Regions from separate parts of the Streptomyces sp. AN091965 genome, predicted to be linked through region 1. Evidence: riboswitches for the same ligand, from Rfam matches in the RefSeq annotation. Region 1 holds a riboswitch; each other region holds the start of a gene.

Evidence for each region. A riboswitch is a leader RNA that binds a small molecule or an ion and turns the genes downstream of it on or off. The one in region 1 is predicted to bind cobalamin.
Region 2: linked by a shared signal. The riboswitch ahead of MQV74_RS27255 (ribonucleoside-diphosphate reductase subunit alpha) and the one ahead of cobN (cobaltochelatase subunit CobN) in region 1 are both predicted to bind cobalamin.
Region 3: linked by a shared signal. The riboswitch ahead of MQV74_RS36695 (CoA-acylating methylmalonate-semialdehyde dehydrogenase) and the one ahead of cobN (cobaltochelatase subunit CobN) in region 1 are both predicted to bind cobalamin.
Region 4: linked by a shared signal. The riboswitch ahead of metE (5-methyltetrahydropteroyltriglutamate--homocysteine S-methyltransferase) and the one ahead of cobN (cobaltochelatase subunit CobN) in region 1 are both predicted to bind cobalamin.

The regions. Positions count from the first base shown of each region.
Region 1 is NZ_JALDMY010000001.1:5,323,013-5,326,834, forward strand. It holds gene cobG (precorrin-3B synthase) at 1-1,117, opposite strand, end outside; cobalamin riboswitch at 1,163-1,317, shown strand; gene cobN (cobaltochelatase subunit CobN) at 1,384-3,822, shown strand, end outside.
Region 2 is NZ_JALDMY010000001.1:6,381,655-6,385,476, forward strand. It holds gene MQV74_RS27250 (ribonucleotide-diphosphate reductase subunit beta) at 1-484, opposite strand, end outside; gene MQV74_RS27255 (ribonucleoside-diphosphate reductase subunit alpha) at 484-2,895, opposite strand; adenosylcobalamin-variant (AdoCbl-variant) riboswitch at 3,042-3,140, opposite strand; gene MQV74_RS27260 (hypothetical protein) at 3,473-3,822, opposite strand, start outside.
Region 3 is NZ_JALDMY010000001.1:8,938,121-8,941,942, forward strand. It holds gene alaS (alanine--tRNA ligase) at 1-860, shown strand, start outside; cobalamin riboswitch at 1,004-1,183, shown strand; gene MQV74_RS36695 (CoA-acylating methylmalonate-semialdehyde dehydrogenase) at 1,356-2,855, shown strand; gene MQV74_RS36700 (acyl-CoA dehydrogenase family protein) at 2,864-3,822, shown strand, end outside.
Region 4 is NZ_JALDMY010000001.1:8,931,143-8,934,964, forward strand. It holds gene MQV74_RS36665 (amidase) at 1-5, shown strand, start outside; gene MQV74_RS36670 (TetR/AcrR family transcriptional regulator) at 68-637, shown strand; gene metE (5-methyltetrahydropteroyltriglutamate--homocysteine S-methyltransferase) at 684-3,008, opposite strand; cobalamin riboswitch at 3,171-3,387, opposite strand; gene tsaD (tRNA (adenosine(37)-N6)-threonylcarbamoyltransferase complex transferase subunit TsaD) at 3,514-3,822, shown strand, end outside.

The DNA of each region.
Region 1 (3,822 bases):
GCACGACGGCGCCGCGCCAGGGGGTCAGGCGCAGCTCGCCCGGCCCCGCGGCGGCGGCGACGTGCGTCAACTCCCGCCACTGGAGGCCGGAGAAGCGGCCCAGGGGAACGTGGACGGACAGGGCGGAGCCGATGACTCCGGGGGGCGGGCCCCCGGTGTCCCGGGGCGAGCGCGGGCCGTGGCCGACGCCCTCGGTGGGGGCGGTGCCCTCGGGTGCGCGCAGGTCGTGGCCGACGCCCTCGGTGGGGACGGTGCCCTCGGGTGCGCGCAGGTCGTGGCCGACGCCCCCGGCGGGGGCGGTGCCCTCGGGTGCGCGCAGGTCGTGGCCGACGCCCCCGGTGGGGACGGTGCCCCCGGGCGTGCACGGCTCGTGGCCGACGCCCCCGGCGGTGAGGCGGCGCCGCACGTCGTCCGCCAACGTGCCGGGCGCGAGCGGCAGTTCGGTGATGCGCCAGGCCTTGGTCCCGCTCTCCCGGACGCGGTGCAGAAACGCTTCCGCCGCCACGAGGGCCGCACGGGGCGCGTCCGCCGCGGCCACCGAGAGGACCGGGTGCGGCGTACCGAGACCGAGCAGGGCCCGGCCGCCCGCGGCCGCCCGTACGGTCACGTCCGCGTCCAGCCCGGCCACGTCCCCGCGCCCGTCGTCGAGCGCGAACAGGAACCGGCCCGAAAGGCCTCGCGCCGCCTCGCTCGCGCACAGCGCCGCGTCGAGGGCCGTGAGCCAGGGCTGCACGTCGCCCGCGCCCCGGCCGTCGAGGCCGGACAGCGGCGAGGCCACGACGTTGCGCACCCGCTCGTGACCGGGCGAGGGCAGCAGGCCCGCGGCGCCGAGCAGCGCGGCGAGGGCCGCGCCGCAGCCGTCCGCGAGGCCCCGCAGCTGGACGTTGCCGCGCGAGGTCAGATGGAGGTCGCCGTCGCCCAGGTCCCGGGCGGCCGTGGCGAGCGCCTCGGCCTGGCGCACGGTCAGGACGCCGCCGGGCAGCCGGACGCGCGCCAGGGCCCCGTCGTCCGCCGCGTGCAGCCTGAGGCTTCCGGGGCAGGCGTCGCCGCGGTCCCGTGGGGCCGCTGTGGCCTGCGGGGACGGGCGGAGGGGAGCCGTGGACATGGCGGCGAGCATACCGACCATCACACTGCGGAAGCGCCCTGCCTCAATCGCCCGACGCTTACTATGCTCAGCAGTGGATCACCCGATCCACCATCGCCATGACGGCGACAGGGGAGGAAGCCCGGTGCGATTCCGGCGCGGTCCCGCCACTGTGAGCCCGGCCCCGTGAGGGGGCGGGCGAGCCAGGAACTCCCTTCTCCGCACGCCCGGCTCCGGCCGGGCAGGAGAGACCCACTCACCACCCGGGGCGCGGACACCCCGAGGAAGGCCGACGCCGCATGCAGCACACGACCGGGCCCCGCATCCTGCTCCTGTCGACGTCCGACACCGACCTCCTCAGCGCCCGCGCGGCCACGGGCCCGGTGACCTACCGGTTCGCCAACCCGTCCCGCCTCCCGCTGGACGACCTGCCCGGCCTGCTCGACGGCGCCGACCTCGTCGTCGTACGCCTCCTCGGCGGCATCCGCGCCTGGCAGGAGGGCCTCGACCTGCTGCTCGCCGACGGCCGTCCCGTCGTGGTCCTCAGCGGGGAACAGGCGCCCGACGCCCAGCTGATGGCCGCCTCCACGGTCCCCGTCGGCATCGCCGCGGAGGCGCACGCCTACCTCGCGCACGGCGGCCCCGCCAACCTGGAGCAGCTCGCCCGCTTCCTCAGCGACACCGTCCTGCTCACTGGCCACGGCTTCGATTCGCCCGCGCCCGCGCCGACCTGGGGACCCCTGGAGCGCCCGGCCCCGGCGGGCGAGGGCCCGACGGTCGCCGTGCTCTACTACCGCGCCCACCACATGAGCGGCAACACCGCCTTCGTGCACGCCCTGTGCGACGCCGTCGAGACGGCGGGCGCCCGGCCGCTGCCGCTGTACGTGGCCTCGCTGCGCGCCCCCGAGCCCGAGCTGATCGACGCGCTGCGGGCCGCCGACGCCATCGTCACCACCGTCCTCGCGGCGGGCGGCACCAAGCCCGCCGAGGCCTCCGCGGGCGGCGACGACGAGTCCTGGGACGCGGGCGCGCTCACCGCGCTCGACGTGCCGATCCTCCAGGCCCTGTGCCTGACCGGCTCGCGCGCCGCCTGGGAGGAGAACGACGAGGGCGTCTCGCCCCTGGACGCCGCCAGCCAGATCGCGGTGCCGGAGTTCGACGGCCGGCTGATCACGGTGCCGTTCTCCTTCAAGGAGATCGACGCGGACGGCCTCCCGGCGTACGTCGCCGACCCCGAGCGGGCCGCCCGCGTCGCCGGGATCGCCGTGCGCCACGCGCGCCTCAAGCACATCCCGGCCGCCGACAAGCGGATCGCCCTCGTCCTGTCCGCGTACCCGACGAAGCACTCCCGGATCGGCAACGCGGTCGGTCTGGACACGCCCGCGAGCGCCGTGGAGCTGCTGCGCCGACTGCGCGCCGAGGGCTACGACTTCGGCGACGCCGAGATTCCGGGCCTGGTCTCCGGCGACGGGGACGAGCTGATCCGCGCCCTGATCGAGGCGGGCGGCCACGACCAGGACTGGCTCACCGAGGAGCAGCTGGCGAAGAACCCGGTCCGCATCCCGGCCGCCGACTACCGGCGCTGGTACGCCACGCTCCCCGAGGAGCTGCGCTCGGCCGTCGAGGAGCACTGGGGCCCGGCGCCCGGCGAGATGTTCCTGGACCGCAGCCGGGTGGGCAGGGGCGGCGACCCGGACGGCGACATCGTCCTGGCCGCGCTCCGGTTCGAGAACCTGCTGATCCTCATCCAGCCGCCGCGTGGCTTCGGCGAGAACCCCATCGCGATCTACCACGACCCGGACCTGCCGCCCTCGCACCACTACCTGGCGGCGTACCGCTGGATCGCGGCGGCCGCCGCCGACGGCGGCTTCGGCGCCGACGCGATGATCCACCTCGGCAAGCACGGCAACCTGGAGTGGCTGCCCGGCAAGAACGCGGGCCTGTCCGCCGCCTGCGCCCCCGACGCGGCCCTCGGCGACATCCCGCTCGTCTACCCGTTCCTGGTCAACGACCCGGGCGAGGGCACCCAGGCCAAGCGCCGCGTGCACGCCACCCTCATCGACCACCTCGTCCCGCCGATGGCGCGCGCCGACTCCTACGGCGACATCGCGCGCCTGGAGCAGCTCCTCGACGAGTACGCGCAGATCAGCTCGATGGACCCGGCGAAGCTCCCGGCCATCCGCGCCCAGATCTGGACCCTCATCCAGGCCGCGAAGCTCGACCACGACCTGGGTCTTGAGGACCGCCCCGACGACGACGGCTTCGACGACTTCCTGCTGCACGTCGACGGCTGGCTGTGCGAGGTCAAGGACGCCCAGATCCGCGACGGCCTGCACGTCCTCGGCGCCCCGCCGGCCGGTGAGGATCGCGTCAACCTGGTCCTCGCGATCCTGCGCGCCCGCCAGATCTGGGGCGGCACCACGGCCCTGCCCGGCCTGCGCGAGGCCCTCGGCCTCGACGAGTCGGCCGCCACGCGCACCACGGCCGACGCGGCGGAGGAGCAGGCCCGCGCCCTCGTCGTGGCGATGGAGGAGGCGGCCTGGGACCCGGCTGCCGTACCCGCGGTGGCGGCCTCGGTCGCCGCCGACCGCCGCGACCAGGTGACGGCCATCCTGGAGTTCGCGGCCAGCGAGGTCGTGCCGCGCCTGTCGGCGACCACGGCCGAACTGGACCACGCCGTGCACGCCCTGAACGGCGGCTTCGTCCCGGCGGGCCCCTCGGGCTCCCCGCTGCGCGGC
Region 2 (3,822 bases), 1.1 Mb from region 1:
TCTCCACCGAGTCCATCCACTTGAAGCAGAACTCGGCCTTCTCGCGGATGGAGGGGATGTTCTCCACGGCCGCGAAGGCGGCGGCGCGGTCCTCCGGGTCGGGCAGATAGGTGTCGAGCAGCGTCAGGTAGAACTGGACGTGCACGGCCTCCTCGAACAGCTGCCGGCTCAGGTAGAGCCGCGCCTCGGGGGAGTTGATGTGCTTGTAGAGGGTGAGCACGAGGTTGTTCGCCACGATCGAGTCGCCGGTCGCGAAGAACGCGACCAGGCGGCCGATCAGGTGCTGCTCCTCGGGCGTCAGCTTGGCGAGGTCGGCCACGTCCGAGTGGAGGTCGACCTCCTCCACGGTCCAGGTGTTCTTGATCGCGTCCCGGTAGCGCTCGTAGAAGTCCGGGTAGCGCATCGGACGGAGCGTCAGCTCGAAGCCCGGGTCGAGCAGGTTCTTCTCGCCCGTCGAGGTGGTGTGCATTTCCGACTGGGACATTACTGGCAGGCCTCGCAGGACTCGGGGTTTTCCAGGGAGCAGGCGATCGCCTCGGGGTCGGTCACCTGCTGGGGGACGGGGGCGGCCGCGGCGGCGGAGCCCCCGGCGGCGCGGGCGATGCGCGTCGCGGGGCGCGAGCGCAGGTAGTACGTGGTCTTGAGGCCCTGCTGCCAGGCGTAGGCGTACATCGAGGAGAGCTTGCCGATGGTCGGCGTCTCCAGGAACAGGTTCAGGGACTGCGACTGGTCGAGGTACGGCGTGCGCGCGGCGGCCATGTCGATCAGGCCGCGCTGCGGGATCTCCCAGGCCGTGCGGTACAGGTTCCGCACGTCGGCGGGCACCCAGGTGAAGCCCTGCACCGAACCGTTGGACTCACGCAGCGCCTCACGGGTCTGCGCGTCCCAGACGCCGAGCTCCTTGAGGTCCTGCACCAGGTAGGAGTTCACCTGGAGGAACTCGCCGGACAGCGTCTCGCGCTTGAAGAGGTTGGAGACCTGCGGCTCGATGCACTCGTAGACGCCCGCGATGGACGCGATGGTGGCCGTCGGGGCGATGGCGAGGAGCAGCGAGTTGCGCATGCCGACCTTGCCGATGCGCGTCCGCAGGGCCTCCCAGCGCTCGGGCCAGGCCCGCTCCGTCTCGTAGTGGTCGGGGTGCAGGACGCCGCGGGCCGTGCGGGTCTTCTCCCAGGCGGGCAGCGGCCCGTGGCGCTCGGCGAGGTCCGCGGACGCCTCGTACGCGGCGAGCATGATCCGCTCGGCGATCCGCGTGGAAAGGGCCTTGGCCTCGGCCGAGTCGAAGGGCAGCCGCAGCTGGAAGAAGACGTCCTGCAGGCCCATGGCGCCGAGGCCCACCGGGCGCCACTTGGCGTTGGAGTTCCCGGCCTGCTCGGTCGGGTAGAAGTTGATGTCGACGACGCGGTCGAGGAACGTCACGGCGGTGCGGACGGTGGCGTCGAGGCGCTCCCAGTCGATGTCCCCGTCGGCCACGAAGGCACCGAGGTTCACCGAGCCGAGGTTGCACACGGCCGTCTCGCCGTCGTCCGTGACCTCCAGGATCTCCGTGCACAGGTTGGAGGAGTGCACGGTGTGGCCGGGCTCGGCGGTCTGGTTGGCGGTGCGGTTGGAGGTGTCCTTGAAGGTCATCCAGCCGTTGCCGGTCTGCGCGAGGGTGCGCATCATGCGGCCGTACAGATCGCGGGCGGGCATGGTCTTCTGCGCCAGGCCCTCGGCCTCGGCCGCGCGGTATGCCGTGTCGAACTCCTCGCCCCACAGGTCGACGAGCTCGGGCACGTCGGCGGGGGAGAACAGCGACCACTCCTGGTCGGCGGCGACCCGGCGCATGAACTCGTCCGGGATCCAGTGCGCCAGGTTCAGGTTGTGGGTGCGCCGGGCGTCCTCGCCGGTGTTGTCCCGCAGCTCCAGGAACTCCTCGATGTCGGAGTGCCAGGTCTCCAGGTAGACGGCGGCGGCGCCCTTGCGGCGGCCGCCCTGGTTCACGGCGGCGACGGAGGCGTCGAGCGTCTTCAGGAACGGCACGATGCCGTTGGAGTGGCCGTTCGTACCGCGGATCAGCGAACCGCGCGAGCGGATGCGGGAGTACGACAGGCCGATGCCGCCCGCGTGCTTCGACAGGCGCGCCACCTGGTGGTAGCGGTCGTAGATCGAGTCCAGCTCGTCGAGCGGCGAGTCGAGCAGGTAGCAGCTCGACATCTGCGGGTGACGGGTGCCGGAGTTGAAGAGCGTCGGCGACGAAGGCAGGTAGTCGAGGCGGCTCATCAGGCCGTACAGGGCGGCGACCTCGTCGAGGGCGCGCGCGGAGTCGTCCTCGGCGAGACCGGTGGCCACGCGCAGCATGAAGTGCTGCGGGGTCTCGATGACCTTGCGGGTGATCGGGTGGCGCAGCAGATAGCGGCTGTGCAGCGTGCGCAGGCCGAAGTAGCCGAAGCGGCGGTCGGCGCCGTCGGCGAGCGCGGCCTCCACGAGGCCGTCCAGACGGGTGCCGTGCAGGGCCGCGAAGTCGGCGGTGCGGTCGGCGATCAGGCCCTCGCGGTGGCCGACCGTGACGGACTCGGAGAACGACGTGACGCCCTGCGAGGCGGCTTCCTCGCGGATGCCGATCGTCAGGAGCCGGGCGGCGAGCCGGGAGTACGCGGGGTCCTCGGAGATGAGCCCGGCGGCCGCCTCGGTGGCGAGCTCCCGCAACTCCGCCTCGTCGGCCTTCGCCGAGCGGCCGCGCAGCGCGGCCGCGGCGACGCGTCCGGGGTCGGCGTCGGGAAGGTCGGCGGTGAGGTCGGTCAGGGTGCGCAGCAGGGCGGCGCCGGGCCCGTCGGTGGACGGGGCGGACTGCTCGGCGTGCTGCTGACCGGCTTCGGCCTGCGCTGACGCGGGCTCGGCGGGCGCGATGGTCACGTGGTGCTCTCCCTCGCTCGGCTCTGGGCATCGAGGCGGGCGAGGGCACACGGGCGCGACCGCGCGAGGCGGTACGTACGCCGCGTCCACCAGCCCATGTCCACGAGGCCCGGACGTCTGCACCCGGGCCGGGCGGCACGGGTGCGCTGTCGGCAGGTCCTCGGACTTTGTGGGTACGCAAATGCGCACACGTACACCGTTGCGGGACAGTTCCGGACTTCCACCGGATTCCCCTGCGGCGACAGCGAGGACGAGCATACATCTTGTGCCGGGTTTCGGTGGCGCCCCTAGATGTTGTGTCGGAGGTGACCGTTCCCTCACGGGGTGTGGTCGCTCGGGAGCACGTCGGAGCGTCAACTCGCCGGGGAGAAAGGGCAGACCGGGGGCCGGAAACCGGGCCTGGAGCGGGGTGGGGAGGGCCTGGCGCGGGGCCCGGCGCGAGGCAGGGAGGGCCCGCGCGGGGCCCGGCGCGGGCGGTGCGCCGGTGGACCGCCCGCCCGCGTTCGGCGGACCGCCAGCCCGCGTTCGGCGGACCGCCAGCCCGCGTTCGGCGGATCGGCCGCCCGCGTCCGGTGGGTCAGCCGCCCGCGCCCGGCGGGTCCTGCGGCGCGCCGTCGCCGTTCGGCGGCAGGTCCCCGCGCTCCACGGGGCGGCCCGTGTCGCCGCCGTCCGTGGGCAGGCCCTCGGGGTCGGCCGTCTCGGGCAGGGTCGCGTCGAGTTCGCGGTCGTCGGCGCGGTGGGCGGCCTCGGCGGCGGCGCGCAGCACCTCGCGGCTCACCGCGTCGCGGTCGGCGGAGAGCTGGACGCGCAGCCCGTTCTCCGTGCGGACGTACTCGTGCCGGGAGCCCGTCAGGCGGTACCAGCCCTTGCCGTCCTTCTCGCAGCGCGTGGCGACGGGCCGGACCGTGCGGCAGTTCCCGTCGGTGA
Region 3 (3,822 bases), 3.6 Mb from region 1:
GCCAGCTGCGCCTCGACTTCCCCTGGCGCGGCGCCCTCTCCGCCACCGTTCGCAGCGAGGTCGAGGAGGCCGCCAACCGCGCGCTCCGCCGCGACCTGCCCGTCGGCGTGCGCTGGATGACGCTGCCCGAGGCCAAGGAGCTCGGCGCGCTCGCGCTGTTCGACGAGACGTACGGCGAGCGGGTGCGGGTGGTCGAGATCGGCGGCGCCTGGTCGCGCGAGCTGTGCGGCGGCACCCACGTCGAGCACGCCGCGCAGATCGGCGTCATCGCGCTGACCGCCGAGTCGTCGGTGGGCGCGGGCATGCGGCGCCTGGAGGCCGCGGTCGGCATCGAGGGCTTCGGCTACCTCGCGCGCGAGCGCGACCTCGTCGCCGGCATCGCCGAGCGGCTGCAGGCACCGCGCGCCGAACTCCCCGACCGCGTCGCCGCGTTGCTCGACCGGCTCAAGGCCGCCGACCGGGAGAACGAGCGCCTGCGGCAGGCGGCCCGTGCCGCCCGCGCCGCCGAACTCGCCGGGCGGGCCGTCGAGGTGGGCGGCGCGTACGTGGCCACCGCGACGGCGGAGGGCCACGCGGGCGCCGCGCGGGCCCTGGCCCTCGAAGTGCGCGGACGGCTGCGCCCCGAGCGGCCGGGCGTGGCCGCCGTGACCCTGTCCGGCGACAAGCCGGTCCTCGCCGTGGCCGTGAATCAGGCGGCGCAAGACGCGGGCCTCTCGGCGTCCGCCCTGGTCAAGCGGCTGCTCGGCGGTCGCGGCGGTGGCTCGGACGAGGTCGCGCAGGGCGGCGGGGCGGACCGGGACGCGCTCGCGGCGGCCGTGGCCGGGCTCTCCGGCGTCGTACGCGAGGAACTAGGCGCCTGAGCGCCGCGCGACCAGCCACGACGGCCGTCGTTCGCCCACGGCCCCGCGTGGCTGGTCGCGCTGTTCCCCGGGCCCCTCCGGGGGGCACCAGGGGTGTCGTAGGGGTCGGTCTCCGTGGACTTAGTAGGACGTCCAAGTATATGGTCGTGACCAAGGCCCGCGGTGCAGGGAAGCCGGTGTGAATCCGGCACGGTCCCGCCACTGTGACCGGGGAGCGCGTTCCCACGAAGGCCCGAACGTCACTGACGGGGAAGCCCGTCGGGAAGGCGGGGAGCGCGCGCTGATCCGGGAGTCAGGATACCGGCCGCGGGGTGTTCCGTGTTGTCCACGAGGATGGAGCAGACACGCATGGCCCCGGTGCGCACCCACGACCCCGGAGATCCGGACCTGCGAGCGGTGATCCCCGCTGCCTGACGGCTGTTCGGCGTGCCCTGCGACGGTACGCGGCCCAGCCCTGCCATCCCCGGACCACACCTGACGAGAGAGCAGGCCCCCATGGTCCGTGAACTGACCCATTTCATCGGCGGCGAGCACACCCCGGGAACCTCGGGAACGCACGCCGACGTGTACGACCCCAACACCGGTGACGTCCAGGCACGCGTACCGCTCGCACACCGCGCGGACACCGAGGCGGCGATCGCGAACGCCGCCGAGGCGCAGCCCGCCTGGGGCGAGTGGAACCCGCAGCGCCGCGCCCGCGTCCTGCTGCGGTTCCTCCAGCTCGTCGAGGACGAACGCGACGCCCTCGCCCGCCTGCTGTCGTCCGAGCACGGCAAGACCGTCGCCGACGCGCACGGCGACCTCCAGCGCGGCCTGGAGGTCGTGGAGTTCGCCGCGGGCGTCCCGCACCTGCTCAAGGGCGAGTTCACCGACAACGCCGGAACCGGCATCGACGTGCACTCGCTGCGCCGCCCCCTCGGCGTCGTCGCCGGGATCACGCCCTTCAACTTCCCCGCGATGATCCCGCTGTGGAAGGCCGCGCCCGCGCTCGCCTGCGGCAACGCCTTCGTCCTCAAGCCGTCCGAGCGCGCCCCGTCCGTCCCGCTGCGCCTGGCCGAGCTGTTCCTCGAAGCGGGCCTGCCGCCGGGCGTCCTGAACGTCGTCAACGGCGGCAAGGAGTCCGTCGACACGCTCCTTGCGGACCCGCGCGTCAAGGCGCTGGGCTTCGTCGGGTCCACGCCCGTCGCCGCGCACGTGTACGCCACCGCGGCCGCCCACGGCAAGCGCGCCCAGTGCTTCGGCGGCGCCAAGAACCACATGATCGTGATGCCGGACGCCGACCTCGACCAGGCCGTCGACGCGCTGATCGGCGCGGGCTACGGCTCCGCGGGCGAGCGCTGCATGGCGATCTCCGTGGCCGTCCCGGTCGGCGAGGCCACCGCCGACGCCCTGGTGGCCCGCCTCAAGGAGCGCGTCGGTTCGCTGCGCATCGGCCGCTCCGACGACCCCGAGGCCGACTTCGGGCCGCTGGTCGGCCCCGACGCCGTCGACCGCGTCCGCTCCTACGTCGACCTCGGCGTCGAGGAGGGCGCCGAACTCGTCGTCGACGGGCGTGCCTTCACCCTGGCAGGGCACGAGCGCGGCTTCTTCGCGGGCGCCTCGCTCTTCGACCGCGTCACCCCGGACATGCGGATCTACCAGGAGGAGATCTTCGGCCCGGTCCTGTCCGTCGTACGGGCCGCCGACTACGAAGAGGCACTGCGGCTGCCCACCGAACACCCCTACGGCAACGGTGTCGCCCTCTTCACCCGCGACGGCGACACCGCCCGCGACTTCACCCGGCGCGTGGACACCGGCATGGTCGGCGTCAACGTCCCCATCCCGGTCCCCGTCGCCTACCACACCTTCGGCGGCTGGAAGCGCTCCGGGTTCGGCGACCTCAACCAGCACGGCCCCGACGCCATCCGCTTCTACACCCGCACCAAGACCGTCACCTCGCGCTGGCCCTCCGGGGCGAAGGAAGGCGCGAGCTTCACGATCCCGACGATGGCGTGAGCGCCCCGATGACCGCCACGACCACCACCCTGCTCGGCGCGGACCAGCTCGCCCTCGTCGAGACCACCCTCGACTTCGCCGAGGAACACCTCGCCCCGCACGCCCTCGCCTGGGACCAGGACAAGCACTTCCCGGTCGACGTGCTGCGCAAGGCCGCGGACCTCGGGCTCGGCGGCGTCTACGTCGACGAGGCCGCGGGCGGCTCCGGCCTGACCCGGTCCGACGGCGTCCTCGTCTTCGAGGCCCTGGCCTCCGGCTGCCCCTCCGTCGCGGGCTATCTGTCCATCCACAACATGGTCGCCTGGATGCTCGACCACTACGGCGACCGCGCCCAGCGCGCCCGCTGGCTGGGGCCGCTGACCTCCATGGACCGGCTCGGCAGCTACTGCCTCACCGAGCCGGGGGCCGGTTCGGACGCCGCCGCGCTGAGCACCCGCGCCGAGCGCGACGGCGACGCGTACGTCCTCACCGGCGTCAAGCAGTTCATCTCCGGCGCGGGTGCCGCGCACGTGTACGTGGTGATGGCCCGCACCGGAGGCGGCGGACCCGACGGCGTGTCCGCGTTCGTCGTCGAACGCGACGACCCCGGCCTGTCCTTCGGCGCGAACGAGAAGAAGATGGGCTGGAACGCGCAGCCCACCCGGCAGGTCGTCCTCGACGGTGTGCGCGTCCCCGCCGACCGGCTGCTCGGCGGCGAGGGCAACGGCTTCCGCATCGCCATGAACGCCCTGAACGGCGGCCGCCTCGGCATCGCCGCCTGCTCCCTCGGCGGCGCCCGCAGCGCCCTCGACCGCAGCCTCGTCCACCTCGCGGACCGGGAGGCGTTCGGCGCCCCGCTGCTCGACGCCCAGGCGCTGCGCTTCGAGCTCGCCGACATGGCGACGGAGCTGGCGGCGGCCCGCGCCCTGGTCCGGCAGGCCGCGCAGGCCCTCGACCAGGGCGACCCGCAGGCGCCGCAGCTGTGCGC
Region 4 (3,822 bases), 3.6 Mb from region 1:
CCTGAGCGCCCCGCCGGGGCCGGGCCCCCGCCCGTAGAAGCTAGGAATTCGCGTTAAGGTGAACGGCATGAGTCCCAGGCCCATGGCCCGACCCGGCGGGCGCAGCGCCCGGGTGCAGGCGTCCGTGCACGCCGCCGTGCGCGAGCTGGAGGCGGAGCAGGGCCGCGCGGCCCTGACCGTCCCGCTGGTCGCGGCGCGGGCCGGGGTCACGCCGTCCACGGTCTACCGCCGCTGGGGCGACCTCCAGGAGCTCCTGTCGGACGTCGCGGTCGAGCGGCTGCGGCCCGAGGCGGACCCCGCGGACCACGGCGGCTTCCGCGCCGACCTGACGGCGTGGGCCGAGCACTTCCTGGAGGAGATGTCGTCGGCGCCGGGCCGTGCCTATCTGCGCGACGCGCTCCTCGGCGACCCCGAGAGCGGCAACGCGAGCCGCTGCTCGGACTACTCCGCCGAGCACGTCGACCTGCTCCTGGCCCGTGCCGCCGAGCGGGGCGAGCGGGGGCTGCCGGAGCGCGAGGCCGTCATGGACCACGTGGTCGCGCCGCTGCTCTTCCGGATCCTGTTCCGGCCGGACGGCCTGGCACCGGAGTTCGCGCGCGGCCTCGTGGACGCGGTCCTCACGTCGAGCGCCCGCTGAGCGCCCGCCCGGTGGCCGGGGCGCACCGGCCACCGGGCGGCCCGCGTCAGGACTCCCGCGCCGTCAGCTCCGCTCGGACCTGCCGCGCGGCGGCGACCAGGTTCTCCAGGGACGCCCGGGTCTCCGGCCAGCCGCGCGTCTTCAGGCCGCAGTCCGGATTGACCCAGAGCCGCCCGGCCGGGATGGCCTCAAGTCCCTTGCGCAGCAGGGCGGCCGCCTCGTCGGTGCCCGGCACCCGCGGCGAGTGGATGTCGTACACGCCGGGACCCACCTCGCGCGGATAGCCCGCGGCGGCCAGCTCGTCCGCGACCTGCATGTGCGAGCGGGCCGCCTCCAGACTGATGACGTCCGCGTCGAGGTCGTCGATGGCCCGGAGGACGTCGCCGAACTCCGCGTAGCACATGTGGGTGTGGATCTGCGTCTCGGGCCGTACGCCGCTCGTGGTGAGCCGGAAGGACTCCGTCGCCCACTCCAGGTACGCGGCCCGGTCCGCGGCGCGCAGCGGCAGCGTCTCGCGCAGCGCGGGCTCGTCGACCTGGATCACCGACGTGCCCGCCGCCTCCAGGTCGTTCACCTCGTCGCGCAGGGCGAGCGCCACCTGGCGCGCGGTGTCGCCGAGCGGCTGGTCGTCGCGGACGAACGACCACGCGAGCATCGTCACCGGGCCGGTCAGCATGCCCTTGACCGGCCGGTCGGTGAGCGCGTTCGCGTACGAGGTCCAGCGCACCGTCATCGGCTCCGGGCGCGAGATGTCACCGGCGAGCACCGGCGGCCGCACATAGCGCGTGCCGTACGACTGGACCCAGCCGTGCCGGGTCGCCAGATAGCCGGTGAGCTGCTCGGCGAAGTACTGGACCATGTCGTTGCGCTCGGGCTCGCCGTGCACCAGGACGTCGATGCCCGCCTTCTCCTGGAAGGAGAGCACCGCCTGGATCTCGGACTCGATGCGCTCCTCGTACGTGGCCGCGTCGATCCGGCCCGCGCGCAGGTCGGCGCGGGCCGCCCGCAACTCGGTGGTCTGCGGGAACGAGCCGATGGTGGTCGTCGGGAGCAGCGGCAGGCCCAGGCTCGCGCGCTGCGCGGCGGCCCGCTCGGGGTAAGGCTGCGCGCGCCGGGCGTCGGCGGGGGTCGCGGCGGCGGCGCGGGCACGCACCGCCGGGTCGTGGGTGAGCGCGGAGCCCGCGCGCGAGGCCAGGTCGGCGCGGTTCGCGGCGAGTTCGGCGGCGATGGTGTCCGGGCCCTGGGACAGCCCTCGGGCCAGGGTGACCAGCTCGGTCGTCTTCTGCCGGGCGAAGGCGAGCCAGCGGGCGACCTGCGGGTCGATGTCGCGCTCGACGGCGGCGTCCAGCGGCACGTGCAGCAGGGAGCAGGAGGCGGCGACGTCCACGCGGTCGGCCAGCCCGAGCAGGGTGCCGAGGGTGCTGAGGGACTTCTCCAGGTTGTTGATCCAGATGTTGCGCCCGTCGACGACACCCGCGACCAGGCGCTTGCCGGGCAGGCCGCCCGCCCGCGCGAGGTCGCCGAGGTTGGCGGCGGCGGGCCCCGTGAAGTCCACGGCCAGTCCGTCGACGGGCGCCTTGGCGAGCACCGGGAGCGCCTCGCCGAGCCGGTCGAAGTAGGAGGCGACGAGCAGCTTCGGGCGGTCGTCGAGCGCGCCCAGGTCGCGGTAGGCGCGGGCCGCCGCGTTCAGGTCGGCGGGCGTGCGGTCCTGCACGAGCGCGGGCTCGTCCAGCTGCACCCAGGCGGCGCCCGCCGCCCGCAGGTCGGCGAGGACCTCCGCGTACACCGGAAGCAGCCGGTCCAGGAGGGTCAGCGGTTCGAAGCCCGGGTCGACGTCCGGCGCGGGCTTGGCGAGCAGCAGATAGGTGACCGGGCCGACGAGCACGGGGCGTGCGGCTAGGCCGAGCGCGAGCGCCTCCCTCACCTCGGCGACCTGCTTCGTCGCGTCCGCCGCGAAGACCGTGTCCGGGCCCAGCTCCGGCACCAGGTAGTGGTAGTTGGTGTCGAACCACTTGGTCATTTCCAGGGGCGCCACCTCCGCGGTGCCCCGGGCCATCGCGAAGTAGCCGTCCAGCGGGTCCGCCGCGACGGCGGCGCGGTGCCGGGCCGGGATCGCCCCGACCATCACGCTGGTGTCCAGGACGTGGTCGTAGTACGAGAAGTCGCCGGTCGGGACCTCGTGGACACCGGCGTCCGCGAGCTGCTCCCAGTTCGTGCGGCGCAGCAGGGCCGCCGTCTCCCGCAGGCCCTCGGCGCCGACGCGGCCCTTCCAGTAGCCCTCGACGGCCTTCTTCAACTCCCGGTCTGCGCCCTGACGGGGGTAGCCGTACACGGTGGCCCGTGCCGCCGCGGCTGCGGACTTGTCTGTCACAGAACTCTCCTTCGCGAGCAATGTCGTGTGGGTCCCGGGACGATCGGGAGCGCGAAGGAGGAACAGACCGGCCGACCGGCCGCGGCCGTCGATGGCCGCGCGCCTGTGCCCGATGTGTACGCCGACCCGCCCACGAGGTCACCGGTGAGCCGCGCACGCCGGGGCGCGCACGGGCAACGGGCAGGTCTTCGGACTCGCGGGCGAGACCTCCGAGGAGGTCACCTACTGGCCGTCGCTTCCCGGGTCCGTGCCGGACCCAGTGCGTATGACGGCGGTCGTTCCCACTCACCGCTGCGGGGCAGTCCCGGATTCCCACCGGGTTCCCTCTTACGACGCCACTGCCTGGCGGGCAGGACGAACCAGTCGCGCCGCAAGCGTATGTGATGAACCCCTGTCCAGGGGAGGGGGGAAGGCAGCGGGCGCGGCTTATTGCACATTGATTGCAATTACTATGGAGGTGCAGTAGCCGGGCCGGTCGGCACGTGGAAGAAGCGGGAGTACACGCATGGCACCTCCTCGGATCGTTCTGGGGATCGAGTCTTCGTGCGACGAGACCGGGGCAGGTCTCGTGCAGGGCGGGCGGCTGCTCGGGCACGCCGTCGCGTCCAGCATGGACGAGCACGCCCGCTTCGGCGGCGTCGTCCCCGAGATCGCCGCCCGCGCCCACGTGCACGCGCTGAACCCGGTGGTCCGCCGCGCCCTCGACCGGGCGGGGCTGCGGCTCGGCGACATCGGCGCCGTGGCCGTGACGACCGGTCCCGGGCTCTCCGGCGCCCTCCAGGTCGGCCTCGCCGGGGCGAAGGGCCTCGCGTAC